Regions from separate parts of the Geobacillus sp. 47C-IIb genome, predicted to be linked through region 1. Evidence: riboswitches for the same ligand, from Rfam matches in the RefSeq annotation. Region 1 holds a riboswitch; the other holds the start of a gene.
What was found. A riboswitch is a leader RNA that binds a small molecule or an ion and turns the genes downstream of it on or off. The one in region 1 is predicted to bind FMN.
Positions count from the first base shown of each region.

Region 2: another riboswitch for FMN. It lies ahead of IC804_RS00650 (ECF transporter S component); the one in region 1 lies ahead of ribD (bifunctional diaminohydroxyphosphoribosylaminopyrimidine deaminase/5-amino-6-(5-phosphoribosylamino)uracil reductase RibD).

Region 1 is NZ_CP061473.1:674,482-689,128, forward strand. Features, by position in the region: gene IC804_RS03370 (superoxide dismutase) at 12-1,361, opposite strand; gene IC804_RS03375 (hypothetical protein) at 1,577-1,801, shown strand; gene IC804_RS03380 (hypothetical protein) at 2,235-2,633, opposite strand; gene scpB (SMC-Scp complex subunit ScpB) at 2,680-3,309, opposite strand; gene IC804_RS18805 (hypothetical protein) at 3,278-3,403, opposite strand; gene IC804_RS03390 (segregation/condensation protein A) at 3,541-4,326, opposite strand; gene IC804_RS03395 (DUF309 domain-containing protein) at 4,563-5,075, shown strand; gene IC804_RS03400 (GNAT family N-acetyltransferase) at 5,131-5,481, opposite strand; gene ribE (6,7-dimethyl-8-ribityllumazine synthase) at 5,602-6,066, opposite strand; gene IC804_RS03410 (bifunctional 3,4-dihydroxy-2-butanone-4-phosphate synthase/GTP cyclohydrolase II) at 6,084-7,277, opposite strand; gene ribE (riboflavin synthase) at 7,301-7,945, opposite strand; gene ribD (bifunctional diaminohydroxyphosphoribosylaminopyrimidine deaminase/5-amino-6-(5-phosphoribosylamino)uracil reductase RibD) at 7,945-9,045, opposite strand; FMN riboswitch at 9,267-9,399, opposite strand; gene IC804_RS18810 (hypothetical protein) at 9,448-9,576, opposite strand; gene IC804_RS03425 (peptidylprolyl isomerase) at 9,563-10,003, opposite strand; gene IC804_RS03430 (DUF1002 domain-containing protein) at 10,388-11,263, shown strand; gene lysA (diaminopimelate decarboxylase) at 11,289-12,608, opposite strand; gene IC804_RS03440 (hypothetical protein) at 12,597-12,812, shown strand; gene IC804_RS03445 (spore germination protein) at 12,928-14,406, opposite strand; gene IC804_RS03450 (stage V sporulation protein SpoVABEA) at 14,354-14,647, opposite strand, start outside.
Region 2 is NZ_CP061473.1:122,160-136,806, reverse strand. Features, by position in the region: gene ilvA (threonine ammonia-lyase IlvA) at 1-1,117, shown strand, start outside; gene IC804_RS00700 (YpmP family protein) at 1,225-1,476, shown strand; gene IC804_RS00695 (SCO family protein) at 1,737-2,309, shown strand; gene IC804_RS00690 (SGNH/GDSL hydrolase family protein) at 2,383-3,156, shown strand; gene IC804_RS00685 (YpmS family protein) at 3,194-3,766, shown strand; gene IC804_RS00680 (RsmF rRNA methyltransferase first C-terminal domain-containing protein) at 3,910-5,274, opposite strand; gene plsY (glycerol-3-phosphate 1-O-acyltransferase PlsY) at 5,304-5,897, opposite strand; gene IC804_RS00670 (OsmC family protein) at 6,087-6,512, shown strand; gene IC804_RS00665 (hypothetical protein) at 6,601-6,993, opposite strand; gene pepT (peptidase T) at 7,439-8,674, opposite strand; gene IC804_RS00655 (threonine synthase) at 9,080-10,291, shown strand; FMN riboswitch at 10,438-10,569, shown strand; gene IC804_RS00650 (ECF transporter S component) at 10,722-11,306, shown strand; gene IC804_RS00645 (sulfite oxidase-like oxidoreductase) at 11,380-11,997, opposite strand; gene IC804_RS00640 (DUF6044 family protein) at 12,221-13,891, shown strand; gene IC804_RS00635 (DUF2238 domain-containing protein) at 13,936-14,568, opposite strand.

The DNA.
Region 1 (14,647 bases):
CCCCTGCCTGTTTAAAATGGTTGCCAACGCAGCTTTCGTGCCTCGGCGAAGCGCGCTTCGACATTGCGCCAGTTGACGACGTTCCACCAATGTTCGATATACGCTCCCCGATCGTTTTTATATTGCAAGTAGTACGCATGCTCCCACACATCAAGCACAAGAAGTGGAATCGTATCCCATTGCGTCATGAGCTGGTGCTTTTCCGTCTGCAAAATTTCAAGCCGATGAGCCCGCGGCACCCAAACGAGCAACGCCCAGCCAACCCCTTCGACGCTTTTCGCCGCTTCGGTAAAGTGGCGTCGGAATGCAGCAAAGCTGCCGAAGTCGCGTTCAATTTGCGCCCGCAGCTCCCCGCGCGGCTCGCCGCCGCCTTGCGGATGCATGTTATGCCAAAAAATTGTATGCAAATAGTGGCCTGAACCGTTGAACGCCGCCTCTCGCTCCCAATGTTTCAGCAGTTCAAAATTGTTCGTACGGCGCGCCTCTGCCATCATGCGCTCCGCCTTGTTCAGACCGTCGACATAGCTTTGATGATGCTTCGTATGATGGAGACGCATAATTTCTTCGGAAATATGGGGCTCAAGCGCGTCATAGCTGTACGGCAGCGGCGGCAGCACATGCTTGCCAGGCGAAACCGCCCGTTGCCGCTCACCATCGGTCACACCTTCCTCCGGCAGCCGCTCCTTATCTGTCATGTCTGCATTGTGCCGCCATTCTTCGTCCATCGTATCTCCCTCATGCAGCTGTTCGCCATCAGGAGAATCCGTTGATGAGGCTATGAACGGCTCCGCCCGTTCAGCTGCAACGACCGGCTCTTGTTCGCTATCCCCCTTGTGTTCGCCTGACCGTTCAGTTCCCTTGCTCATTTGCTCTCTGTTGCCGCCCTCCTGTTCAGGCAAAGCCGAGACTTCTTCCTGCCGCGTCAAGTCTTCCTCCTGCCCGTCGGATAGCGGTTCGACAAGGCGGATGGCTCGAGCGTACACGTCGTCGACAAGGAGTTGCAGTTCATGAATTTCTTCCTCCGTCCACTCGTCGCCGTGTTCTTCAATGCGCGCCAATAAAGAAGAAAGCCCGATGTCCTCCGCTGCTCCGCGCATGGATAGAGCGTGTTCTACTTGTTTCCCCCACTCAGCCGCTTCGATGGCATAGTGACGAAGCGCAGCAGCGTACACGTCATCAACAAGGCACGTGAGCTCACGGACTGCCTCTTCCGTCCACTTCCCGTCATGTTCGGCGATAAACTGCAACAGTGTAGAAGCGCCATCAATGCTTGCCCCGCGCAGTTCCAGCACCTGCTTGACTTGTTCTCCCCATTCGTTCACTTCAGCCGCATACTGGGCAAACAACGTTTGGTCGTCCATTTGGTAAAAACCTCCTCCTGCACTTTTTTCGCCATATCGTATGCCAGCCTAGGAAAATCGTTCTTGTCCGCATTCACCTAAATTCCCAGCCGCACATACATATAGGAGCGAGGCGCCCAACACGTGTAAAATCGCCGCATTCCTTCACGGGGAGCATTCTGCAAAAAACGAACGGTTGGACCACTTGAGCAAAAAGCGCTTGTTGAACTCCGCTTTTGAATGCAACATTCTTAGCGGCCATTGCCGGTTCATTGTTGAAGCGTTCGCTGAAATGCGCCAAGTGGAAACCGCCACGTGTCCATCCGATCCGCCGCGACTTGCTTTGGCTGCTTGGCGCTGCCGACCCCGCCGAGGCCATTCATAATCGGCTCGACCATTCTGAAAAGCAGCTGAAGTCGCAAAATCGCACGTTTACGAAAAAAACGGGAAGCCACATTTAGTGAAAAGCAATGAAAATGGCCAGCTGCTTGCAGACCAACCTTTACAAGGTTTTATCGCTTCCTTCCTCAAATCGAGTTGGAAATGGCTGTTTTCCAAAGCTTTTTGCACGTGCTTGAGGGAAATGGAATGAAACCGTAAAGTGCTCGATGTGCTGTCTCCCATAGCCGACCATATGGCGCACACGGAATGTTACGATTTACAAAAGCTAACCGAGACAATCGGACAAGTGAAGCCGCCGGCGTGCAATCCAATGAAGACGCGAACGGAATAAACGCCATGAGAAAAAGCGGTTCGTCCAACGGAACCGCTTTAACGGATCGTGCCCGATAGATGGCGAACAACACCTGTGGACCGCTCTAAAACGGTCTTGTTGAGCGATGCCAGTTTCCTGCCGACATGTAAAAAACGCTATACCTTATGGACATTTTCTTGTTACGATGGCAACGGAAGGCGGCAAGCACCATTGGCCGCCCATTCGCTAACTACCGATTGCAACATCTTTCCGTCAATAGCAGCGAAATAGCGGCGCAATTCCTCCTCATCATGAATATAGACGCGGCGGCGCTGCCGATAGGCCGGGTTTTGCCATAAACAGACGAGGGCAACGATGTCGCGCAAATGAATGTCACGCCCGGCAACCGTAAATAGCGGGTCGCCTTCATACGGCAGCAGGTCGAATAGCGCCGCCTCAAAGTAGCGCAAATACAAAACAGACAGTGTTCGCTCTTCACCCCCGTCACGATAGGTGACTTCCGAGCGGTTAAAATAGTCTTCAAACGTGTTGGAGCGTGATTTTTGCAGCTCTTCACCGTACAAGCGGCAAACGTCCATGAGCGCACCCCTTCCCGATCAGCCGTTTTTTCTTTAGTTTACCATATTACGGCTTCTCGTCGCTCAAATTTTCTGCCAATTTCTCAAAAAACAAATCTGCTTCCCGTTCGAGCTCGCCATCATCCGCCCACTCCGGCAATGGAGGTAGCTCCTCGAGTGTTTTTAGCCCGAAATAGTCAAGAAATTCCGCCGTCGTGCCGTACAAAATCGGCCGCCCAGTTCCTTCGGCGCGCCCGACCTCTTTAATGAGCGCCCGAGCCATCAGCGTTTGCAGCGGCTTGTCGCTTTTCACACCGCGAATTTCCTCGATTTCCGCACGCGTAATCGGCTGACGATAAGCGATGATGGCCAACGTCTCAAGCGCCGCCTGCGACAGTGATGACGCTCCAGGTGCCTCAACGAGCTTTTTTAAATACGAAGCATGCTCTTTTTTTGTTGCCAGCAAAAACACACCCGCCAGCTCCATAAGCTGAATGCCGCGTTCTTCCCGGCTATAATCTTCTTGCAGCGCTGCGATTACCGCTTTCGCCTCCGATTCATCGACATCGAGTACGGCAGCGATTTGAGCGAGCGACAGCCCCTCATCACCAGCAGCAAACAGCAACGCTTCAACGATCGCCTTCGCTGGACGTGCTGAGCTGGCATCATCTTTTTTTACTGTTTCCTGTTGTTCCATCGCGCTTTGCCGCACCAAGCGTTTCTAGCTGGCGCAACCGTTCCTCCTTTCTATCCGTTTCCACCGGCCGCCGGAGCAGCATCGTTCCCCACAACGTCCCGCACCACCCACCAGATATCCGAAACGGGACATGCGGCGTGCCCTTTACCCAGTTAGCGACGCAATCGGCTCATCACTGCAAAAGGAAAGCGGCTCGCCGCTGCGAACCGCTGCAGCCAAACCGGCGCTGCTTTAGACGGCCGGATGTTTGGCCGCAATAAACAAATCGCTGAAATTTCGCTCTTGTTCAATGATAATTTCATTTTGCTTCATCAATTCCAAAATTGCTAAAAAGGTGACAACAATATACGAACGGTCATAAGAAGGAAATAGCTCATAAAAGTTTTTCCGCTCGTTCGTTTGCCTTAGCTCATGCAAAATTTCCGCCATCCGCTTTTCAACAGAAATGTCTTGGCGAGTGATTTTCGTCCGCATCGGTTTTTGCAGCTTTTTGCGGCGCAACAGTTTCGACAAGGCGCCCAACATATCGTATACGTTGACGTCAAGCGGCGCTGCCTTTTTTTCATCGGCATAGGCACTTAAATCGCTCGGCGGCTTTGTAAATAAAAGCGCCCGCTCTTCTTCACGCCGTTTCAGCTCGCGCGCCGCTTCTTTAAACTTTTTATATTCAAGCAGCCGCTGCATCAACTCTTCGCGCGGATCATCCACCTCGTCAAACTCCATGTCGCCGTCGTCCTCTTCCTCCGGCGCCGGCAACAGCATTTTACTTTTTATGGCCAACAAGGTGGCCGCCATGACCAAGTACTCACTGGCAATATCGAGCTCGAGCTCCTGCATGGCGTGAATGTACGCCATATACTGTTCTGTAATTTGCGCTACCGGAATATCGTAAATATCAATCTCATAGCGATTAATTAAATGCAAAAGCAAATCAAGCGGTCCTTCAAACGCTTCAATTTTCACACTGTATGGCAATTGCACATCCATCCCACCATTTTTTCCACAGCCATCGTCCATGCGTCCCGTCCTCGGTTGCGGTACATTTATTGTACCATAATCAAGCGATGAAGCGAACGGAAACCGGCTGCTTTTTGTCCTCAGAACCACCGCGGCGTATAATGAAGAAGAAGTCCCTCCCCTTCACCGCGACAACCGTTGCCGTCAGACAGAAGGAAGGATAGCAGTCTCCACTTCGCACCGCCGGCAAGGCTGCTTTCCAACCGGTTAGGCCTTTACGAAAGGAACGATGGTCGATGTATCCGAAAGCATATATTGATTATTTAGTTCATTTCCATGGCGACCGTGACTATTTCGAATGCCATGAAGTTTTAGAAGAACAATGGAAACGAGACGGCCGAAAAATAGAATGGCTTGTACTCATCCAAATTGCGGTCGCCTTCTACCATTACCGACGCAACAACACCTCAGGAGCACTGCGGCTTATGAAACGGGCGCGTGTGCTGCTTGAAGAAGCGCGCGGGATGATCCGCCGGCTCGGCCTCGATGATCGAGCGCTCGCTGCCTTGCTTGATGAGACGGCTAGGCGCATCGCCCAAGGTAAGCCATACGAAAGCATCGAACTGCCGATCGCTGACCGCTCACTCTATGCGCAATGCCGAGCCGCCTGCGCCGCCCGACAGCTCGTTTGGGGACAGGCAAGCGATACCACTGATATTGACCTCGTCGACAAACACCGGCGGCGCGACCGCACCGATGTCATCGCCGCCCGCGAACAAAAAAAGCGGGCCAGAGCGGAGGGGAAGTAACCTCCCCCCTCCGCCGCCCGCAAAAGCACGGCGCCGTGCCGATTTTCTTATTCAGCTAGCATGTTTGACATTTATCGAAAAATGAGGCAGTCCACTCATTGGCGCACAACCGACGGTCAGGATACGTCTCTTTTAACGCCTTGACCATCTGTTTTCCAATCCCTTGGTGGCGGTGTGACGGGTTGACGCTAATGTGCTGGATTTGCACAACATCGGGAGCACGCAGCAGGACGCCGATAATGCCGACGATGTCATCCCCTTCTTTCCATAAAAACAGTTGCCAATCGTTGTCGGTTTCGTATTGTTTGATCGTCTGCTGCAGCCGTTTCAAATCTTTTTCCATCGGCATAAACGACAACAGCCCCATGGCAATTTTTTCATAGTTTTTTCGGTAACGGATTAACATAAAAATCCCTCATTATCGACAAGCGCTTTTCCGAAATGGAAAAGTTTTTGTCATTTTCTCTATACGTATTATAAACATTCTCACCGATATTGTGAACCATTTCATGCCTTTTTACACAAATTACGCAAGCCCCCGTAAAACGTTCGCCATTTCGATCGCGGAAACAGCCGCCTCCCATCCTTTATTGCCCGCTTTTGTGCCGGCCCGCTCGATCGCCTGCTCGATCGTATCGGTTGTCAAAACGCCGAAAATAACCGGGACGCCGCTTGTAAGCGCGGCATGGGAGACGCCTTTGGCTGCCTCGCTGCACACGTAGTCAAAATGGCTCGTCGCACCGCGAATGACGGCGCCAAGCGTAATGATAGCGTCAAATTGCTTTGATTCAGCCATTTTTTTCGCCACAAGCGGAATTTCAAACGCCCCCGGCACCCATGTGACGGTGATATCGTTGTCGCTGACGCCATGGCGCGTCAACCCGTCGATTGCACCAGATAAGAGCTTGCTCGTAATAAATTCGTTAAAGCGCGAGACGACGATGCCAATTTTCAACCCGGTGCCGACTAAATTTCCTTCGATGACGTTCATGTTTCTTTCCCCTTTCATTAAAAATGAAGCATATGTCCTAATTTTTCATATTTCGTGCGCAAATATTTTTCGTTTTCCTTCGTCGGTGGCATTTGAAGCGGCACCCGTTCGACGACTTCGAGCCCATGCCCTTTTAAACCCGCGATTTTGCGCGGATTATTCGTTAACAGGCGCATTTTCGTCACGCCAAGATCTTTTAAAATTTGCGCCCCGATGCCATAGTCGCGCAAATCGGCCGGAAAGCCGAGTTTTTCGTTCGCCTCAACGGTATCATACCCTTGCTCCTGCAGCTTGTAGGCGCGCAGTTTGTTCATGAGACCAATGCCGCGCCCTTCTTGGCGCATGTAAAGCAGCACCCCGTTTCCTTCCGCTTCAATTTGCCGCAACGCCGCATGCAACTGCGGACCGCAATCACACCGGTACGAACCGAACACATCACCGGTTAAACATTCGGAATGGACGCGCACGAGTATCGCTTTGCCCGGAACGATCTCACCTTTCACAAGCGCGACATGCTCTTTTCCGTCAAGAATGTTCGTATAGCCGATAGCACGAAACTCACCGAACTCAGTCGGCAGCGAAATTTCCACTTCGCGTTTCACGAGTTTTTCTCTTTGACTTCGGTACGCGATTAAATCTTTAATCGTAATCATTTTTAGTCCGAACTGATCGGCAATGTGCCGTAAATCAGGAACACGCGCCATCGTCCCGTCTTCTTTAATAATCTCACAGATGACGCCAGCCGGCTTCGCCCCGCATAAGCGGGCCAAATCGACTGCCGCCTCCGTATGGCCAGCACGTCGCAAGACACCGCCTTTTTTAGCAATCAATGGAAAAATATGCCCTGGCCGTTTGAAATCGCTCGCTTTTACGTTCGGATCAAGCAGCGCCTGAATGGTCGCTGCTCGCTCGTAAGCACTGATTCCCGTCGTCGTTGTTTTGTAGTCGACGCTTACCGTAAACGCCGTGCCATGCGCATCGGTGTTATGGGCGACCATCGGCTCAAGCTCGAGACGCGCCGCCAATTCTTCTGTAATCGGGACGCAGACGAGCCCGCGGCCATGCGTAATCATAAAATTAATGACATCCGGTGTCGCTTTTTCAGCCAGCGCGACAAAATCCCCCTCATTTTCCCGGTCTTCGTCATCGCAAACGATGATCACTTCTCCGTTTTTCAGTGCGGCCAACGCCGCTTCAATCGTATCAAACATGGCCACTTGCCCCCTTTTCTCGCTTATTTATAGCCGTGTTGCTCCAAAAATTCCATTGTCAATCCCGAAGGCGTCGTTTCCTTTCCTGCGAGAAAGGCAGCGACGTATTTGCCGATCATATCACATTCAATATTGACAAAGTCGCCAGGCCGTTTTTCGCCTAAAATCGTCGCCGCCCGCGTATGCGGGATGAGCGAAACGGTGAACGTGCGCTCGCTCAAGCCGAAAATCGTCAAGCTTGTCCCATCGACGGCTACCGACCCTTTCTCAATCATATACGAACGCAGCGGGGCCGGCACTTCGATTTCATAATAGACAGCGTTCGCTTTCGGCCATTGCCGGACAATGCGTCCGACGCCATCGACGTGTCCGGTAACGAAATGCCCGCCAAACCGCCCGCCAGCCGCCATCGCTCGCTCCAAGTTCACCTTTGTCCCCGGCTTGAGTGTACGCAACGCTGTTGCCTTCACTGTTTCCGGCATGACATCGACCGTAAACTGCCGATCCGTAAATGAAGTAACGGTCAAGCAGACACCGTTAACGGCGATGCTATCACCGAGCTGGACGTCTTCAAGCACCCGCTTGGCGCCAATCGTCATCACAATGGCGCTGCCTGTTTGCCTCATTTGTTCAACCGTGCCGATCTCTTCAATAATACCGGTGAACATCACGACTCCTCCTTCTTGATCGGTTTAGCGACGATCTTGATATCCGGACCGATTTTCTCAATCTGCCGGATGTCAAGCTCCATCGCTTCAGCGAGACGCGAGAAACCGAGACCGCCGACCGGCGTCGGCGCTTCGCGGCCGCCGATTAGTTTCGGAGCCATATAGGCAACGACTTCATTGACCATCCCGGAGCGAAGGAAGCTGTCATGAATTCGCGAGCCTCCCTCAACAAACAATGACGTGATACGCTGCTCACCAAGCAGGCGGAGCACCTCGCGCACATCAATGTGTGCGCTTGTCATCGGCACGATGCGCACCCCAAGGCGCTCATACATCTTCGCTTTTTCCCGGCTGACACCGCTGCCAGTGATGATCCACGTTTCTGCTTCCTTGTCGACGACAACATGGGCGTCGAGCGGTGTATGCAAGTTGGTATCCAAAATGACCCGAAGGGGGTTTTTCCGCTGTTGCCCAATGCGGACCGTCAGCTTCGGGTTATCCGCCATCACGGTGTTAACGCCAACTAAAATAGCGTCATGTTGCGCACGGAGACGATGAACATCCTCACGCGCTGCACTGGATGTGATCCATTTGCTCTCCCCTGTCGCCGTGGCGATTTTGCCGTCGAGGCTGCACGCATATTTGATCGTTACAAACGGCGTTTTCGTCGCAATATAATGGAAAAACATGCGGTTTAACTCATCCGCTTCTTCTTTTAATATTCCAACCTCCACGTCAATGCCCGCCCGACGCAGCTTATTAATTCCTTTCCCAGCAACAAGCGGATTCGGATCGGTCGTCGCAACGACGACACGGCGGACGCCGGCTTCAATGAGCAAATCAGCGCATGGTGGCGTTTTGCCATAATGGCTGCATGGCTCAAGCGTCACATATACCGTTGCCCCGCGCGCCTTTTCACCGGCCATGCGGATCGCATGCACCTCGGCGTGCGGCTCTCCTGCTTTTAAGTGGGCGCCAATTCCGACAATCGTACCGTCGTTGACGACGACGGCACCGACAGCAGGATTGGGGGACGTTTGCCCAACTCCGGCCTTGGCTACATCAAGCGCTAACCGCATGTAATGTTCATCATTGTACACGGTATCCACCTTTTTCCTACAAAATAAAAACCCCGGAAATATTCCGGGGCTCTAAGACGTGAGAGAATGGGTCAGGATGCGCATAACGACAAACAAGAACACTTGTTCGCTAAACAAGGTTATTCCTGTCGTGCGAAACCGAAAACCGTCGCCATACCGAGACGGACGACAGACGCCGCCCGCGCTGATACAGCCCGGCTCAAAACAGTCATGCGCACATCTTCATCCTTCTCCCATCCAGACTATACTGTCGGCTCCGGAATCGCACCGGATCGTGCCTATACGGCTCGCGGGCTGAGAGGCTTCGGCCTCATCACCGCCGGTCGGGAATTTCACCCTGCCCCGAAGGATGTACAGCTATATCATGATATTCCATTATACCACATTGACGGCTTTACATCATCACTTGGCGATCCAAAGCCAATACACGGCTCCCCATATGAAACTAGCCGCCAACAAGATGAAAAACAAAAGCCAATTCGTTCGGCTTGTCCGTTCTCCATCTTCCGTCCGCTGCTTACGGTTCGTCAACCACTTTCACTTCCTTCATCACATCACCGTTTTTCATCGCTTTGACGACATCCATTCCGGACGTGACTTGTCCGAAGACGGTGTGCACCCCGTCTAGATGCGGCTGCGGTTCATGGACGATGAAAAACTGGCAGCTGCCAGTATCGCGGCCGCGGTGCGCCATCGAAATCGCTCCGGTGACATGCCGGTGCGGATTATTGTCTGTCTCGCATGGGATTGTGTAACCAGCATCGCCCGTTCCATTGCCGCGCGGACAACCGCCTTGGCTGACAAAACCAGGGATGACACGGTGAAACGTCAGTCCATTATAAAACCCTTCGTTCGCTAATTTTTCAAAGTTGGCCACCGTCACCGGCGCCTCATTTGGAAACAGTTCAAATTCAATCTTTCCGCCATTTTCCATCAAAATATAGCCTTTTTTCGCCATCGCGCTTCCCCTCCTTTTTCACGCATAAACTGTCTTTATCATACCATGATTGACCAACAGAAAGAAAGCCAAAATGCCTTTTCATCCAAATGTTCCATGTTTTAAACATCATATATTGATATGAAATACCAATGGGCACGCCAGCAATGATCGGCGAAGTGAAACGGTAGAAAGGGGATGATCGTCTTTATTTATGATCATACTAAAATAGCTTTCGGCTCTTGAAATATCCACTACCTCGCTGTTTGCCATTTGCTTGGCCTCTCAACCGATGTATTTCTCGATCGCAATGAGCAGCGGAAGGCAGAACGCCGTTTCGATAGAAAAACAGGAGAGCGTACGGTATAATGATAGTGCATTTTTTATGAACAGGAGGCGAACTGCGTGAAACGAACGATCGCTTCATCGCTGCTAGCAGTCATGCTGCTGGCGTTTCCGGCCATGGTGGCGGCCGATGCTGCACCGGGCGACGTCATTGTAACACTCGGGGAAAACTTAACAAACGAACAAAAACAAAAAGTGCTCGAGGAAATGAAAGCGCCGGACGGAGCTCAGACGGTTACCGTCTCAAACGCTGAAGAGCATAAATATTTGGGTGGGCTCATCCCAAAAGCGCAAATTGGTACGCGCGCCATCTCATCGTCAATGATTACGATCGGCGAACCGGGATCCGGACTGAATGTTGAGACGCATAACATCACATGGGTGACGAAAGAAATGTACACGAACGCCTTAATTACCGCTGGAGTGAAAGATGCCGACATTTATGTCACCGCTCCGTTTCCGGTTTCCGGCACCGCCGCGCTGACCGGATTGATGAAGGCATATGAAATTTCATCTGACCAATCCATCCCGGACGATGTGAAAAAAGTAGCGAACGAAGAAATGGTGCAAACAGCGAAACTTGCTGACTCGATCGGTGCGGATAAGGCGGTCGCCTTGGTGGCAAAAGTCAAAGAAGAAATTGCCAACAATCCGCCGAAAACGGACGCCGATTTGCGCGCCTTGATTGAACGAATCGCCAACGACCTTGGCATTACGCTGAGCGAAGACGAAATCAATAGTCTCATTTCCCTCTTCCATAAAATGCAAAATGCGAATATTAACTGGGATCAAGTGAACGACCAACTCAGCAAAGCAAAAGAACGATTATCAGCCTTTTTGCAGTCAGAAGAAGGAAAAACGTTTATCCAAAACATTATCGACATCTTGAAAGAGATTTGGAATGCCATCAAGTCGGCACTCTCCTCGAATCAATAAAAAAACCCGCTTTATGCGGGCTTTTTTATTTTCTCACCTTCGTCTTAAACGGCAAATCATGCTGGATTAAATCTTCATATGTTTCGCGTTTGACAACGAGCTGAGCGTCGCCGTTTTCAACGAAAACGATCGCCGGACGCGGCAGGCGGTTGTAATTGTTCGCCATTGAATAACCGTAAGCGCCGGTGCAAAAAACAGCCAAATAATCGCCCGGCTTCGTCTCGGGCAGCGCAAGATCCCAAATGAGCATATCGCCCGACTCGCAGCATTTCCCAGCGATCGATACGGTTTCTGTTCGCTCACCTAGCACCCGATTGGCAAGCACTGCTTCATATTTTGCCCCGTACAACGCCGGACGGATGTTGTCGCTCATGCCACCATCAACCGCGAGATACGTACGAATGTTTGGCACGTCTTTGCGCGAACCGATCGTATAAATCGTCGTCCCCGCGTCACCAACGAGCGAACGCCCCGGCTCGATCCAAATTTCCGGCAACGGAAGCTGACACGCTTTAGCCTGCTTTTTCACTTCTTCAACAATGCAATCGACGTATGCGGACACCGGAATCGGATCGTCTTCCTCTGTATAGCGGATGCCAAAGCCTCCGCCAAGATTGATGACTGAAGGGATAAATCCATATGCCTTGTTCCATTCCGCCATCTTTGTAAATACTTTTTGTGCGGCAAGCACAAAGCCGGTCGTTTCAAAAATTTGCGAACCGATATGGCAATGAACGCCAAGCAACTGAAACGCCGACGATGCCATAACACGGCGAAACGCCTCATCTGCTTGGCCGTTGTTTAAGTCAAAGCCAAACTTGGAGTCTTCCTGTCCCGTTAAAATATAATCGTGCGTATGCGCCTCGACGCCCGGTGTGACGCGAAGCAACACCGGAACCACTCGACCGGAAGCGGCCGCCAGTTGTTCAATCAACTCCAGTTCGTAAAAGTTGTCGGCAACAATGCAGCCGATGCCATGTTCGAGCGCCATCGCCAGCTCATCCCGACTTTTGTTGTTGCCGTGAAAATGGATGCGCTCTGACGGGAATCCAGCAGCAATCGCCGTATACAGTTCCCCGCCCGACACGACGTCAAGCGACAGCCCTTCCTCAGCGGCGAGCTGCACCATGGCAATCGAGGAAAACGCCTTGCTGGCGTAAGCTACTTGCGCCCGCACACCTTGAAGATGGAATGCTTCCTTAAACGCGCGCGCCCGCGCGCGAATCAACGCAACATCATAAATATAAAGCGGCGTTCCGTACATCTTCGCCAACTCGACCGTATCAACGCCGCCGATTTCCAAATGCCCTTTTTCGTTGACGCGGCTCGTCCCATGAAAAAACATGAAAATCCCTCATTCCTCATCAAAATGGCGCAGAAAAAGCAAAAAGACAGTTCGCAACCGGTAACTGCCTTAAAAAACAAAGCCGCAGAGCGAACGGCTCTGCCGCGCAACAGGCTGTCATACAGCCATGCATCCGGGCGCGCCCAAACGGAGCGGACGACCCGCCAATCCTGCACTTTCAACGGTTTGAAGTATCAAGTATAACTTATCACAATTATGCAAAAGTTGCAATAGCGCCATCACGAGAAAAGCGGCCGTCAATATGTGCCATCGGAAACGACCGCTTAAACCGTGATGGAGAAAATAGACGCGATGGACGTCATGACGGCTGCTTTTGCTGGTCTTGTGGATGGACGATGCTCGGCCGCACTTTCGCTCCAGCGGTCGAACGGCGGACGATAATTTGCATAAATGCCGCCGGATCAAAGGGAATGAACGGCCATAAGTACGGTGTGTTCAGCGAGCGGATGCTGGCTAACCAAAGGAAATAAACGGTCGTACCGATAACGAGCCCAGGCACTTTAAATAAGGCAACCAATATAACAAGCGCTAAGCGGCAAATTTTATTGGCTATACTCAGCTCATAGCTTGGCGTTGCAAATGAGCCGATCGCCGCTACTGCGACGTACAAAATGACTTCCGGCACAAACAACCCAACATCGATGGCGATTTGCCCGATTAGGACGGCAGCGATTAAGCCCATTGCCGTCGACAGCGGCGTCGGTGTATGAATAGCTGCCATCCGCAAGAACTCAATCCCGAAATCAGCGATCAAAATTTGGATGACAACTGGAATGTTTGTCTGTTTGTTTGGACCGATAAACGCCCACGAGTCCGGCAAGAGCGACGGCTCGAGCACAAACAGCATCCAAAGCGGCAGCAAAAACAGCGACGACAAAATGCCTAAAAACCGCACCCAACGGACGAACGTCCCGACCCCTGGTGACTGCCGGTACTCTTCCGCATGCTGGACATGGTGGAAGAACGTTGTCGGTGTAATAATGACGCTCGGCGACGTATCAACCATAATAAGTACATGCCCTTCAAGCAAATGCGTCGCCGCGACGTCCGGCCGCTCCGTGTAGCGGACGAGCGGATACGGGTTATACCCTTGCTTGACTAAAAATTCCTCTACCGTTTTGTCGCCCATCGTCAACCCATCAATATTAATCTGTTTCAATTCGTTTTTGACGAGCTCAACAAGCCCTGGGTCGGCGACATCTTGAATATACGCGATGCATATATCGGTTTTCGACCGTTCGCCAACTTGCAAAATTTCAAAGCGAAGCCGTTCATCGCGAATGCGGCGCCGCGTCAATGCTGTATTGACGATAATGTTTTCAACATACCCGTCACGGGCGCCGCGCACGACTTTTTCCGTGTCCGGCTCTTGCGGCTGGCGGCCTGGATAGCTGCGGACGTCAACAGCAAATCCAGTTGATTCTCCTTCAATGAAGATGATGATCAATCCAGACAGCAGCTGATCGACTGCTTCATCAAGACTCGTCACCGGGCTCACTTGCTGATGGACGAGCCGGTTCTCGATAATTTGCCGCGCTTGGGCGGCTTGGCGCTCATCGTCGTTGACGCGCACGATTTGTTTTAACAATTCAATAATGTATTGCGTGTCACATAAACCGTTGCAGTAATAAATATGTACCTCCCGGTTTAGCACATGAATTTTTCGCACGCCCAAGTCAAAGCTTGTGCCGACACCGATTCGGTTTTGCAAAAACTTGGCGTTATCAACGAGTTTCTCCGCGATCGGCACTTTTCCCTTCTTCTCTTTTTCCGGCATAGCCACCACTCCTTTCCAGAATCAACTCGACCGCCTTGCGCGTAATGGGCGCTCCGTTTTTCGCATTGTCGCGATACCCCATTTTGCCGATATCGCCGATGCCGACGACAAGCGGAATATTCAGTTGGTCAAGACAGTAGACGGTATCGCCGTTAATCCGCCCGACATCGAGATCGCGAATGCCTTCTTTATCGACCCCGTATTCCGTAATCAAGCCGTCGCGGTCGATGCTGACGTGCAC
Region 2 (14,647 bases), 550 kb from region 1:
AGACTTGCAAGTTGTGCGCTCATTTAAGTTGCGCGGAGCGTACAACCGGATGAAACATTTAACTGATGAGGAGCGAAGAAACGGGGTCGTATGCGCCAGCGCCGGCAACCATGCCCAAGGAGTCGCCTATTCGTGCCGGGCACTCGGGGTGCACGGAAAAATTTATATGCCGGCGACAACACCTCGACAAAAAGTGTCGCAAGTCCAGTTGTTTGGCAAAGACAAGGTCGAGATCGTCCTTGTGGGCGACACGTTTGACGACTCGTACAGCGAAGCGGTAAAATGTGCGGAAGCGGAAGGGCGCACGTTTATTCACCCGTTTGATGACGAATACGTCATCGCCGGGCAAGGAACAATCGGTGTTGAGGTATTAAACGACTGTGATGAACCGATCGATTTTTTGTTTGCCAGCATCGGCGGCGGCGGACTGATGGCCGGGTTGGGAACATATGTAAAAAGCATCTCGCCGGCGACCAAGGTGATCGGTGTCGAACCAGGCGGCGCTCCGTCGATGAAAGCGGCGCTTGAGCAAGGGCATGTTGTGACGCTTGGGGAGATTGATAAGTTTGTTGATGGTGCCGCGGTCAAAACGGTCGGGGAAAAAACGTTTGCTCTATGCCGTGAGGTGCTCGATGATATCATTGTCGTTCCGGAAGGGAAAGTATGCACAACGATTTTAGAGCTGTACAACGAAAACGCGATTGTCGCTGAACCGGCGGGAGCGCTGCCGATCGCTGCTCTTGAGTTTTACAAAGAGCAAATTCGCGGCAAAACAGTGGTTTGCGTTGTGAGCGGCGGTAATAACGACATCGACCGGATGCAGGAAATTAAGGAGCGCTCGATGATTTATGAAGGGTTGCAACACTATTTCATCGTTAATTTCCCGCAGCGGGCCGGGGCGCTGCGCGAATTTTTAGATGAAGTGCTCGGTCCAACTGATGACATCACCCGCTTTGAATATACGAAGAAAAACAATAAAGAAAGCGGACCGGCACTCGTCGGCATCGAGCTAAAACGGCGTGAAGACTACGCACCGCTCATTGAACGGATGAAGAAAAAAGGGTTTCCGTTCCAGGAAGTAAATAAAGACCCGAACTTATTCCATTTGCTGATTTGAGCAAAAAAGCGCGAAAAAAGTCGGAAAGTTTTCGGTGTATTCCGACATACTTTTTCACCGGTTTGGTGTATAATATAAATAAATCGGTGAAAAAGAGGATTGATATTTTGCTATTCAAAAGCCTCGAGTTTAAAAACGCGTATGGGCAGAAAGTGAAGATTATCGAAATTCCTGTATTGGAGGAAGATAACACGTACCGATTTATGATCCAACTTCGCTTGGAGACGTTTATTGCCAAGGTGTATCGATCAAGAACGACCCGTTCTGTTTACTCGTTCCGAGAACACTTGAAGAAAGTGTTGAAATGGCCGATATATGAACAAATCTTTAAAGAAACCATTTTGAAACATAACGCGTAACTGTTGTTTTGCCTTGAACGGCAAAACAATTTTTTTTTGGTGGGATTTTGGTCGATTTCATTATATAATGGAAACGAGATGACGCTAAGCATAAAAGGGGACGGGCGAACATGTGCCGGTTGAGATCATCGAAACGCCCCTTGTTATTTCGATCCATACCACCTCTGGGGTGTTGGCGTTCATGTACGATATGGAAAAAGAGCCAACGGGGAGTAAAGCGAGTTTGAATGCAAAACGATGAAGAAAAGGATGAGCCATCGATGTGGAAACGGATCATGATGATCGCAGCAGTTTGTTTGCTTGCTGCATGCGGAAAAACAATTCCAGATGCAAAAAACTGGCCGGTCGCTGATTTTACGTTCGTTGATCAGTCGGGTGAGCCGTTTGGACTTCGCGATCTAAAAGGGAAGATATGGGTTGCTGACTTTGTTTTTACGAATTGTGAAACGGTTTGTCCACCAATGACCGCCAATATGGCTAAGCTGAAGAAGAAGGCGGAAGAAAAGGGACTGGATGTCGAATTTGTTTCGTTCAGTGTCGACCCGGAAGTAGACACGCCAGAAAAACTGACCGCCTATGCGAAACAGTTTACGGACGACCTAGCAAACTGGCATTTTTTGACCGGGTACAGTCAAACCGAAATTAATGAGCTGGCGCAAAAAAGCTTTAAAACGATCGTGCAAAAGCCGGCCAATGACGATCAAGTCATTCATGGCACGAACTTTTATCTAGTTGGCCCGGATGGAAATATTGTCCAAACATACAACGGTGTGCAGGACGTGCCGTACGACACGATTTTAGAGCATATCGAGATTTTGCAATCGTCGCGATAAGGCAAAAACGGCTACAACCGTTTTGCCTTCTTTTCGTCTTTTCCCCTGTTGCGTGAGAAGGCAGGTGTCAAACATGAAACGATGGGGATTAATGATAATAGTGAGTTTGTTTCTCGCCGGCTGCACCGCCTTTTCAGCCGTTGGACAGCCGGAGCAACCACAGGAAGCTGTCGTCAAACAGACAGAGGCAAAGCCGCTGCCAAAAGACATCCATCTCGTCGCCTTAGGCGACTCGTTGACCGAAGGGGTTGGGGACGGCGAAGGGAAAGGAGGGTATGTCGGCCGTCTTGTTCCGCTTCTTGCAGCAGAGGACCGAGTGCGGACCGTAACGGTGACAAATTTGGGCAAGCGCGGCCGGCGCAGTGGGGAACTCGAGCCAGTTGTTGACGCCCACCAAGGAGAGCTTAAGCGGGCGGATTTGATTTTGTTGACGATTGGCGGTAACGATGTGATGAATGTAGTCCGCTCGCATTTTTTTGATTTGTCGTACGAGCGGTTTGCGAAAGAAAGCAAGTTGTTTGCTGACCGGCTCGACCATTTGTTGATTTCACTGCGCATCGCCAATCCGGATGCGGTCATCGTGCTTGTCGGTTTATACAACCCGTTTTCAACGACGCTACCGAACATCCCGGAAATCGATGACGTCATCGCCGAATGGAACAAGGCAAGTCAGGTGGTGCTTTCCCGTTATGACCGGACGATCTTCGTTGATATTCAAGACATCTTTACTGATCGCGATGAGCTTCTTCACCGTGATGAATTTCATCCGAACGCCGCGGGGTATGAACAAATCGCCACACGCGTATATCATGCGTTAAACGAGCAAAAAGAGTGGTGGGTGAACTGATTGAAGAAAAACGGGTGAGAATAAGGAGTATGTCGTGATGAATTGGAAACGAGCGTTTTGGATATTGGCGGCCGTCAACGCCGCTATCCTCATCTTTGTGGCTGTTTGGTTGTTTCAGCCGTCTCCACAGGTTAAACGTCCGATGCGCCCACACGTGGAAGGGGCCTCGTTTACCGTGTACTCAAAAAAGGCACATTTGAACGCTGTCATTAACGATTATTTGGCGGAAAAAATGAAAGACCATCCGCTACAATACGATGTTTGGCTTGCCGATCGCGTCTATGTCTCGAGCGAAATCCCCATTTTCGGTCGCGATGTGGAGTTGGTCGTCTCGTTTATGCCGAAGGTCGTCAAGGGGGGGAATGTTGAGCTTGCGGAACCAACGATTTCACTTGACGATTGGAAGCTGCCGGTGACGTACGTGCTTCGCTATTTGCAAAAGCACGCTCCGTTGCCGGATGAAGTGGTCGTTGATCCGGATCGGGCCCGCGTCTATGTGGCGCTCGATGATATTCGATTTGGCAACGGTTATCAAGTGGCAGCGAAAAAAATCGACCTAGCTGCTGATGAAATTGTGTTTACGTTAACGATCCCAACTCGGCATCGATGACAGAAATGAGAGGCTGTTTCAAAAGGTTGTAGTCCCCTTTTGAGACAGCCTCTGTTTTTTTTCAAAACGGTCTAGTCTTTGCCGTTCGTTGTAACATCGTTTCGAAAGAATCCTCTTACTTCAGGAAAAGAAAGGGGAGTCGCTCACACAAGACGCAGCCCTTTCGGGTAAAAGTTTTTTACCGTTCCTTTCACTTCTTTCCCCCAAGCGAACGGATAACCGTCGACGGTAACAAGCAACCAGCCACGGTCGCCGCCGGTCGGAAGCGTCTCTCCATGCCAATATCGGATGATCTCATGGCCTGTGCTTGGGAGATCAAGCACATGGTTCACTTCATCCGTCCGCAGCGCCAAAGCGAGGGCGTGGTTTGGCTCAAACCGCTCTTTTTTCACCTCGCCAAGATGAAGTCCGGCGCGAACCACTTTCAAACCTGACCAATCGGGGCATTGCTCCGGCAGCATGACCAAATGAGAGCCAAAAGATACGACCGTTCCGTGCCGTTCTGTCCGCAGTGTCGCTTGTTCGAATTGACGGTACAACCGAATCGCGGCTTTCGGTGCGTTCGTCTTTGCCCGCCGCCCGTTCCAAGGTGCAGTCGGTCGCTGTTTTTGCAGTTTGGCGATAAAATGACCTTCGCCTTTGACACGGTGCGGCCAAAGACGTGCGGCATGTTCAAGTTCAGCCCGGTTCGTTTTCGTCCACTCAGGCCGCCCGGGCTCTATGCCGCCGGTTTTTTCAATCGGCACCATCCGCAAGTCGTCATACGTCTGAAGCAGCCATTCGATCGTCTGCTCGTTTTCTTCTGGAGAGAACGTGCACGTCGAGTAGACGAGAATGCCCCCTTCCTTCAGCATCGCATAGGCGCTTTGCAAAATGCGCCGCTGACGGGCCGCGCACTCTTCTACGTACGCCTGACTCCAAAATGAAGCGGCCTCTTCCTCTTTGCGAAACATCCCTTCACCCGAGCACGGGGCATCGACTAAAATTTTGTCAAAAAAGCCAGGGAACCGCTCTGCGAGCGCTTCCGGCGTTTCGTTGACGACCACGGTGTTGGTCAAGCCGAGCCGTTCGACGTTTTCCGCGAGCGCTTTAACCCGTTTCGGGTGAATTTCGTTAGCGACAAGCAGTCCTTTGTTTTCCATCATGGCACCAAGCTGGGTCGTTTTCCCGCCCGGAGCGGCGCACAAATCAAGCACCGTCTCCCCGGGTGCGGGACGGAGCGCTTCGGCGACTGCCATTGCGCTCGGTTCTTGAATGTAGTACAGCCCGGCTGCATGGTATGGATGTTTTCCTGGCTGTTCGCTTCGGTCGTAATAAAACCCGGTTGGGCAAAACGGCACCGGGGTGAGGGAAAATGGCGCCATTTTTGCCCATGAATCCGGGCTAGTTTTCAACGGATTGACGCGCAAACCGTTCGTTTTTTCATTTTCGTAGACGGCGAAAAATTCGTCTGCTTCTTCATGAAGCAGCTTTTTCATTTTCGCGACAAATGCTTCCGGCAATCTCAAGGACAGCAAACTCCTTTCTCCATCTGTCGTTATTTCCGCTTTCTTGGCCATTTCACTTTTGGCTCCGTTTTATTCAAGATGCGTCGAATATTGGCGTGGTGACGATAAAAAATAAACGAAGCCAACAATACTACCGCTACCGTCAATGGAATGTCATCCGTGAAGAAGACAGTGTACACGACCGCATACAGTGCTGCGGCCATTGATGACAGGGAGACGTAGCGCGAAACGGCCAACACGACAAGAAATACGGCGATCAGTGACAAAAAGAACAGCGGAGAATAAAACAGCATCACTCCGCCTGATGTCGCCACTGCCTTGCCGCCGCGAAATTTAGCAAATATCGGGTACATATGGCCGACAACAGCGACCGCTCCAGCCAAGAGCGGGTGAACGGGAACAGAAAAAAGCATTGGCAAGCTCGCTGCCAACGTCCCTTTCAACATATCGCCCAAAATGACGATCGTTCCCGCTTTCGCTCCGAGCACGCGGAACGTGTTCGTTCCTCCGAGATTGCCACTCCCGTGCTCGCGAATGTCGATTCCGTAACCAATTTTCCCGACAAGAAGGCCAAACGGAATCGAACCGAGAAGATAAGCGATAAGTAAAATTAGTGCAGTCATCTCGTTAAACACCCTTTACTGAACAAGTTTGTACATGTTTCTATTTTATCATGCACGTGCAAAAACGCTAGACAGGAATTTTGCATTTCAAACCGGCAACCGGTAAACTGAAAAGCAGATGGAAACGAACGGCCAGGCGGCGGTTGTTCGTTCCGTAGCCAAAGCAAATAGAGAGGGGCGACGATGATGATGAAAACGACCGTTACGTGGAATGGAAACATGTCGTTCAGCGGCCAAAGCGCTTCCGGTGTGACGATCCCGATGGATGCCGCGAAGGATGTCGGCGGCAACGATTCGGGTGCCCGTCCGATGGAGCTATTGCTTCATGCGTTGGCAGGTTGCACCGGCATTGATATCATTTTGATCTTGCAGAAAATGCGGCTTGATGTCCGCTCGTTTTCAATGGAGGTGGAAGGAACGCGCGCCGATGACCACCCAAAACGATTTACCGACATACATATTCATTACGCGCTCGAAGGCGATTTGCCGGAAGAAAAAGTCATCCGCGCCATTCGGCTGTCAAAAGAAAAGTATTGTTCCGTCTCCCATTCGTTAAATGCCGCTGTTACGGCGAGCTATTCCATTAACGGTATTCGCGGAAAGGAGACCATCTAACGAAGCGCGGCTTTGCGATGTTGCTGTTTGGGCCGCTAGTGTGAACATGTCCTTGCTTATCGCACCGGCCCTTACAGTGGGGGATGAGCTACTCATTCCTGTGAGCGAGGAAAAGGTGTTTCGTCGACACGAGCGAAGCACCTTTTCTTATTCGAACGCATAGTGACGATGGATCGTTTGGATGGACATTCATTTCTTCAACGAGCCGGATCGGCAAGACGAGCTCCTCATGCGATTTACTGATGCTTCCGCCCGTTTCGTGGGCAATGAGGTCGACGGCTTTCATCGCGGTGGGTGCGCAAGTCGTCTGTCGCTTTGTGCGAGCACTTCTTTTTTTCATTTCCACCGATGTCTTTATCCATTCCTTTTGCGCTTGTTTAGTTGTCAAAACGTCACCAGCTGCTCTTTTGACGCCAGGCGAATAGAGGCGATAAGCGTTTTCCCTTCTGCCCATTCTTTGTTTATCAAACGTCGGTTCCATTGTTCAAACGATGCGCTGCCTTCATCTTCGTCGTAAGTGCGATACTTGATCAGCGAATGGTCAGCTAAACAGGCGATAACACAAGCTTGGTTTTGATGCCGATACTTTTTGCTGACATCCAGCTGCCAAGACGGTATACCGCTTCATCTAGACGATGAATACACAGTGACAGTCAACAGCTTCCTTGCCAATGGCTTCGCTATGTTGACCGAAAGGACCACACGCCAAGTAGGTTAATTTGATTATTCTTGTCGTGTGTATTCGGAGGAGGAGTCTTTTTCGGTGCGGATTGAGGAGCAAACCACCCTGCTTTCATAACAGAACGAAATGGGGAGGACAGATTGCTTGTAATAATGAAGAAAACGGTATCCCCAATGAGCGGGGACACCGTTTCTTTCATCATGGCGTAAAACGGCTTTTGGACGATAGGCAAACGAACCATAGATTAGGATGTTTTTTGTTCGAACAGCTTGATGATCTCCACGATCACTTCGGCGGCTTTCACCATCGTATCGACGGAAATGTATTCATAACGGCCATGGAAATTTTCACCGCCGGCAAAAATGTTCGGTGTTGGCAGCCCCATATATGACAATTGGGACCCGTCTGTGCCACCGCGGATCGGTTTCACTTTCGGTTCGATGCCCAAGTTTGTCATGGCCTCATGGGCGATGTCGACGATATGGTGCACCGGTTCAATTTTTTCGCGCATGTTGTAATATTGGTCATTGATTTCAATAGAAATCCGGTCATTGCCGTATTTTTGCGCGAGCGCGGCGGCGATGTCTTTCATTTTTGCCTTGCGTGCCTCAAATTGCTCGCGGTCAAAATCGCGGATAATGTAATACAGCTTTGTTTCCTCCACATTGCCTTGGAATGAAAGCAAATGGTAAAACCCTTCATATCCGTCCGTATGTTCAGGCGCTTCGTTTGCTGGCAGCTGTTGCTGGAACTCCAAGGCGATTTTGATCGAGTTGATCATTTTTCCTTTTGCCGTGCCCGGATGGACGTTTTTTCCTTTAATGGTGATTTTGGCTTCCGCTGCGTTAAAGCTTTCGTACTCCAATTCGCCGAGCGGTCCCCCGTCGACCGTATATGCAAATTGGGCGCCAAATTGAGCGACATCAAATTTGTGCGGCCCGCGGCCGATTTCTTCATCTGGTGTAAAGGCGACGCGCACTTTGCCGTGCTTAATTTCCGGGTGTTGAATGAGATAGTTCATCGCCGTCATAATTTCGGCGATTCCCGCTTTGTCGTCGGCGCCTAGCAGCGTCGTCCCATCCGTCGTAATGAGCGTATGTCCTTTGTAGTTGGCAAGCTCCGGGAAGTCTTTCGGCGATAGGATGATGTGCTGCTGTTCGTTTAACACGATGTCGCCACCGTCATATTGTTCAATGATCTGCGGGTTGACGTTTGTTCCGGTAAATTCCGGTGCCGTGTCGAGATGAGCCAAAAAGCCAATCGTTGGCACGTTTTTGTCCGTATTGGCCGGCAAGGTTGCCATCACATAGCCGTTTTCATCGACGGTTACTTCTTCCATGCCGATTGCTTTTAGCTCCTCGACTAACATTCTCGCTAGATCCCATTGCCCTTGGGTCGAAGGGCACGTGTTGCTTTCCGGATCGGATTGGGTGTCGACTTTGACGTATCGGGTGAAGCGTTCAATGAGTTCTTGTTTCATGAAGAGTCCCCCCTTGGTTATACACGAATTTGACAACGGATCAACCGCTCTGCCACCCATGAGGAAACGAAGGCGGTGTTTTCCATTCTATTCTATCACACGCAGTGTAAACGGTAAAAAAGAAGGAGCAGTTGTTTGCAAGAAAACTGGGAGCACGGGGAGAGGACATTCCTCGCCCATTGACGCATTTGACATAAAAAGCGGTTCGTGATCGGCACAGAATCATTTCTATCATTTTTGTAGTATTTGCGCATTTCCTACTATTATGCACAAAAGCAATGGGCTGCATACGCAAATGTGCAGTATAATGAAAAGGACGGGTGTGTCGTCAAGCCTCTACATAATAAGCTCACACCTGCTTAGCCGTCCAGTACAGACAAAGTAGACGGAAGGAGAGGACAACCGATGTCATTTAGTTACGCATCCCATCTCTACTGCTCGAAATGCGAACGTACATATGATGTCGATCACGTGCACCAGCTTTGCGAATGCGGTTCTCCACTTCTAGTCGCCTATGATTTGGAAGCGATGCGCCAAGAAGTGGCACGGGAAGCGCTCAAGGAACGTGAACCGAGCTTATGGCGGTATCATGAGCTATTGCCGGTGAAACATCCCAAACATATCGTCTCTTTAGGTGAAGGGATGACCCCGCTTGTACGAATGGCGCGCCTTGGCCGGAACATCGGGATTGATTCACTTTATATGAAAGACGAAGGGGTCATTCCAACGGGGACGTTTAAAGCTCGCGGGGCGGCGGTCGGCGTTTCCAAAGCGAAAGAATTGGGGGTCGAACAGCTTGCTATGCCGACAAACGGCAACGCAGGGGCGGCGTGGTCGCTTTATGCTTCTCGAGCCGGCATTCGTGCGACGGTGGTTATGCCGGTGGATGCACCGGAGTTGACGCGCAAGGAATGTGCCATCGCAGGGGCGGAATTGTATTTAGTCAACGGCTTGATCAGCGATGCTGGACAAATCGTGGCGAAAGCGATCCGTGAATACGGTTGGTACGATGCTTCTACATTGAAAGAACCGTATCGGATTGAAGGAAAGAAAACGATGGGACTTGAGATTGCCGAGCAGTTCTCTTGGCAGCTTCCGGATGTCATCTTGTATCCGACCGGGGGCGGCGTTGGGCTCATCGGCATTTACAAGGCAATCAAAGAACTGCAGGCGCTTGGTTGGGTAAACGGCAAGATGCCGCGGCTTGTCGCTGTGCAAGCCGAGCATTGCGCACCGATTGTGAAGGCATGGAACGAGAAAAAGCATGAGTCGGAATTTTGGCCGAACTCTCATACGGTGGCGTTTGGCATTAACGTGCCAAAAGCGCTTGGCGACTTTCTTGTGCTTGAGGCGGTGTATGAGACGGATGGCTGTGCGATTGCTATCGACGATGAGGCGATTTTGGCACAACAGCAGATGGTGGCAAAAGCGGAAGGGGCGTTCATTTGCCCGGAAGGAGCGGCGGCGTTTGCGGCGGCTCGCCAGCTGCGCGAAAGCGGTTGGATTCGTGACGGGGAGACCGTCGTTGTGCTAAATACTGGAACCGGATTGAAATACGCTGATATGGTCAATGTCAATCCGCCGGTACTCGAGCTGGGGGAGGAGCTGATTAGATAAAGTTGACAACTAGTCGCGGCAAGTCGACTGTGCGGGAAACGAAAGCACAGCATGTTCGGTCAACTTGTCATCAAGCTGTTAATCGTAGACAAAATGATATGAAAATTGTATACTAAATTTATCATTATCAATAATAAAAGAATATGATTCATCTTCGGGGCAGGGTGAAATTCCCGACCGGCGGTGATGGGGTGGATGCCCCTCAGCCCGCGAGCCGCAAGGCAGGATCCGGTGCGAGTCCGGAGCCGACAGTATAGTCTGGATGGGAGAAGATGAAGGTTTGCCGGCGTTTGGCGCCATGCGCCTGACGCTTAGTTGAGTTCGCCCTTTTTCTCCCTTAAGCCCTTGGGTTTAAGGGGTTTTTTATTGGCGTTCGCTCGGCAGCCTTCTTCTTGTGAGGATGGATCACGAGAAGGAGAGGAGAACAAGCATGAAATCATTCAACATCCGCACCTTTGTGGCTGTCAGTGTCTTTAGTGCTGGTGCGTACTTGCTCATGATGCTCAACTTTCCGCTTCCGCCATTTCCTAACTTTTTGCTTGTAGATTTTAGCGACATCCCGGCGCTTGTCGCCGCGCTTTTGTACGGCCCGCTTGCCGGCGTGTTTGTTGAGCTGTTGAAAAACGTGCTGAACTATTTTCTTGTCGGCAGCGCCACTGGCGTTCCAATCGGACAGATCGCCAACTTCACTGCCGGGGTGGCGTTTATTTTGCCAGTTTCCTATATTTATCGCAGAGCTGCATCAAAAAAAGGCATGCTACTTGGACTGGCGGCGGGAACAGCGACAATGGCTCTCGTCATGAGCGTGCTCAACTACTATGTCTTTTTGCCGGCATATACGCTCTTCCTTGGCGCTCCGGCGATGAGTGCGCCGGAAACAAAAGCGTTGGTCATTTCCGCTATTTTGCCGTTTAACGCGGCAAAAGGGGTGCTCATGGCTGTTGTGTTTATGCTTCTCTTTTTGCGCCTTCGCCCATGGCTGCAAAAACAAGCTGTCGCTCGCCGAGCGGCATAGCCAAACAAAAAAACGAGGGTTTCTGCTTCAAACCCTCGTTTTTTGTTTCTACTGCTGGTTTCATCAGATTTCCTCACCAAAATCGAAACCTTGATATCGATTCGGCGAATCGCTCTTCTTTAAATGGATTTGCGGTCATTGAATAGCCGCGCTCTTCCCAATAGCCTGGCTCGTCCTCTTTCATAAAGCGGATGCCGGACGCCCATTTTGCGCCTTTCCATAAGTAAAACGTGGCTGGTGGAATGAAACGGAGCGGGTAGCCGTGCTTCGGCGAAATGTCTTGCCAATCGTGGTGTTTGTCTTTCCACCGATAGACAAACAGCGCATCGTCACCCATCAACGCTTCAAGTGGCAAGTTCGCGGAATAGCCGAACCGGTCGCCGTTTAAGTAGCCGTAAATTTTTACGTACTTCACACCCGGTTCTAGTTCAACGAAGCGCAAAAACTCGCGAAAGGCGATGCCTTCAAACGTCGTATCAAATTTCGACCATGTCGTGACACAATGCATGTCGACGGTGGAAATTGTTTTCGGCAGCGCCATCACTTCTTGATAGGAGAAGGACACCTCCTTTTTGACCTCGCCGAACAGTCGAAAATTCCATGTCGTCTCATCAAATTCGTACACGTCCCCTTCATGTAAAATCGGCCATTTTTCCGTCTCGAACTGGCCGGGAGGGAGTTGTTTTGCCATCATACGCACTCCTTTGGAAATAGAATGTTTTCTTGCATTTAATGATACGAAAGGAAAGGGAGAGGATGCAACGAGAGAAGGGAAAAAACGAAACGCGAAACAACATCGTCATCTTATCGCACGCTCTTTCATTCGCCCGCAAGAATAATTTTTTCCTTTCATGCACATCGTATCCAATAGGGCTTTTATGACCAAACCCAGAGGAGTCAGGAGCGTGATGCCGATGGATGAACAAAGAGAACGACGGTTTTTGCTTTTAGCGCTTGGCGTCATCGCCCTTTATGTGTCCCCGCTGTTTATCCTTGGTGAGAATGCGCATATTCGTGTCCACGATAATTTGGATTCCAACATCGCCTGGTATAAAGTGCTTGCTGAAAGCGGGCAAATCACCGGACCGCTTGATGCGAAAATTCCGCAAATCGCTAATGGTGAATTATCGAGAAACGCGCTCGGATCCGAGTTGACCGGCATCGTCTGGCTGCATGCCTTTTTTCCGACGATGATCGCTTATGCACTTAGCCAAACGATCACAAGAGTTGTGGCGTTTGTCGGCATGTATTTGCTTTTGAAAACCCATATTTTGCCCGAGCGGCGCTGGATGGCTGTCCGCATTGGGGTGGCGCTGGCGTTTTCCCTCACACTTTTTTGGCCGTCAGGGATGTTAAGCACGCTAGGCATGCCGCTTGCGCTCTGGGCGTTTTTGAACATTCGAAAGGGGGAGCGGTCTTGGAAAAATTACGCGGTGCTGACGCTTCTCCCGCTTTATTCAAGTTTTGTACTTGGTTTCTTTTTCTTTCTTGCCGCCATGGGCGCTCTTTGGCTTTTGGATGTACTGCGCGGAAAGGGATGGAACATCCGCTTTTTCGCTTCAATTGCCTATATGACGCTGCTTTATTTGCTTGTCGAGTACCGGCTTGTTTATTCGTTTTTATGGGAAGATGAACCGACGAGCCGGGATGAGTATTTCCATGCACGCTTGACGTTTTGGCATTGTGTCCGTTTAACATGGAAAAACTTTATTCTCGGCCATCACCACGTCATGACTGAGCATACGTTTTTCATTTTGCCGGTCTGGTTCATCGCTTTGTTCATAGTTTTCGCCAAAAGACGATGGAAAGAGGAACGGCTGTTTCTTTTCTTGTTCGGTCTTAACTTTGCGCTGTCGGCATGGTACGCCTTTTGGTTTTATAAAGGGTGGCTGCCGCTGACCGAGCGGTTTCATTTTTTGGATACGTTTAATTTCGCCCGTTTTCATTTTTTGCGTCCGCTCATCATCTATGTGCAATTTGCGCTGGCGTTGAAAATCGTGTGGCAATACAGCGGAAAGGGGAAAACGTGGGCGAAACGGTTGTTAGCGGCGCAAATGATTCTCGTGTTTTTCATTAACGAGGAAATCGTCTTCCGTTATGAACCGACGGTGAAACAATTTTATGCGGAAGAACAGTTTCAACAAATCAAACAATACATCGGGCTTCCTGTGTCCGATTACCGCGTCGTAAGCATCGGCATTCATCCGGCTATTGCTCAATACAACGGGTTTTACACGCTCGATACGTACAACAACTTTTACCCGTTGTCATACAAATACGAGTTCCGTAAAATCATTGAACGTGAACTGGCCAAAAGCAAGACGATCCGTACGTATTTTGACGAATGGGGCGGGCGTTGCTACATCTTTACGGCGGAGCTTGGCAAACGGTATATGTTTACGAAACAGTCGAAAAAGCGGCTGAAGAATTTGCAGCTGAATACAGAACAGTTGAAAAAAATGGGCGGCCGCTATATTTTCTCGGCCGTTCCGATCGATAATGCAGCTGAGAACAGGCTGACGCTTGAGCGTGTGTTTACTTCCGACGAATCAGCATGGACGATTTACTTGTATAAGGTGAATTGAAAACAGCGGCTTTTCCTGAAGGCAAAAGCCGCTGTTTTATGAGCTTAGCTGCGGTGATGATCCAATCGCGCAAGCTGCCTGTCATGCCACTTTGAGAGCAGCCATAGGGCAATCATTGTCCCGATGAGTGTACATAACATATCCCATTGTGTATCCCAAATATTTCCTTGCATCCCCAAAAAGTCCTTTGATGCCTTTCCACCTTTAAAGATGATCGAGACGAGCCATTCGATGATCTCATACAGGGCAGCGATAGCGAGCGACATGCCCGTGACGATGATGAAAAGCCACGCGCCGCGCGGCAACGGCGTTTTCCGCAGGAGGAGCTCTCTGAGAACGATAGCGAACATCCCTTTGAGGAAATGGCCAAATCGGTCGTAATGGTTGCGTTCCAAATGAAATACATCTTTGATCCAGTTAAAAAAGGGAACTTTGGAATAAATATAATGACCGCCAATAAACATGATGATCACCAATATAGCAATGATGACATATGACATCGTGGTCAACCGAAAGCGTCGGTATAGGGCGATTACAATCACAAGCCCAATCAGCGCCGGGGTGACCTCGAGCGCCCACACTGCATAGCTAGTCGGACGAATGGCCGACCAAACGAACACAGCGGCAACGACTAGCAACAACAGCCCATGAACGCGGGGTTGTTTTGCCTGTTCCACTTGTTTTCCTCCTTGGCAGAGCAAGATGAGTCTACTGTCATTATTCGGAAAATCGCCGATTTTATACGAAGCATTTTCA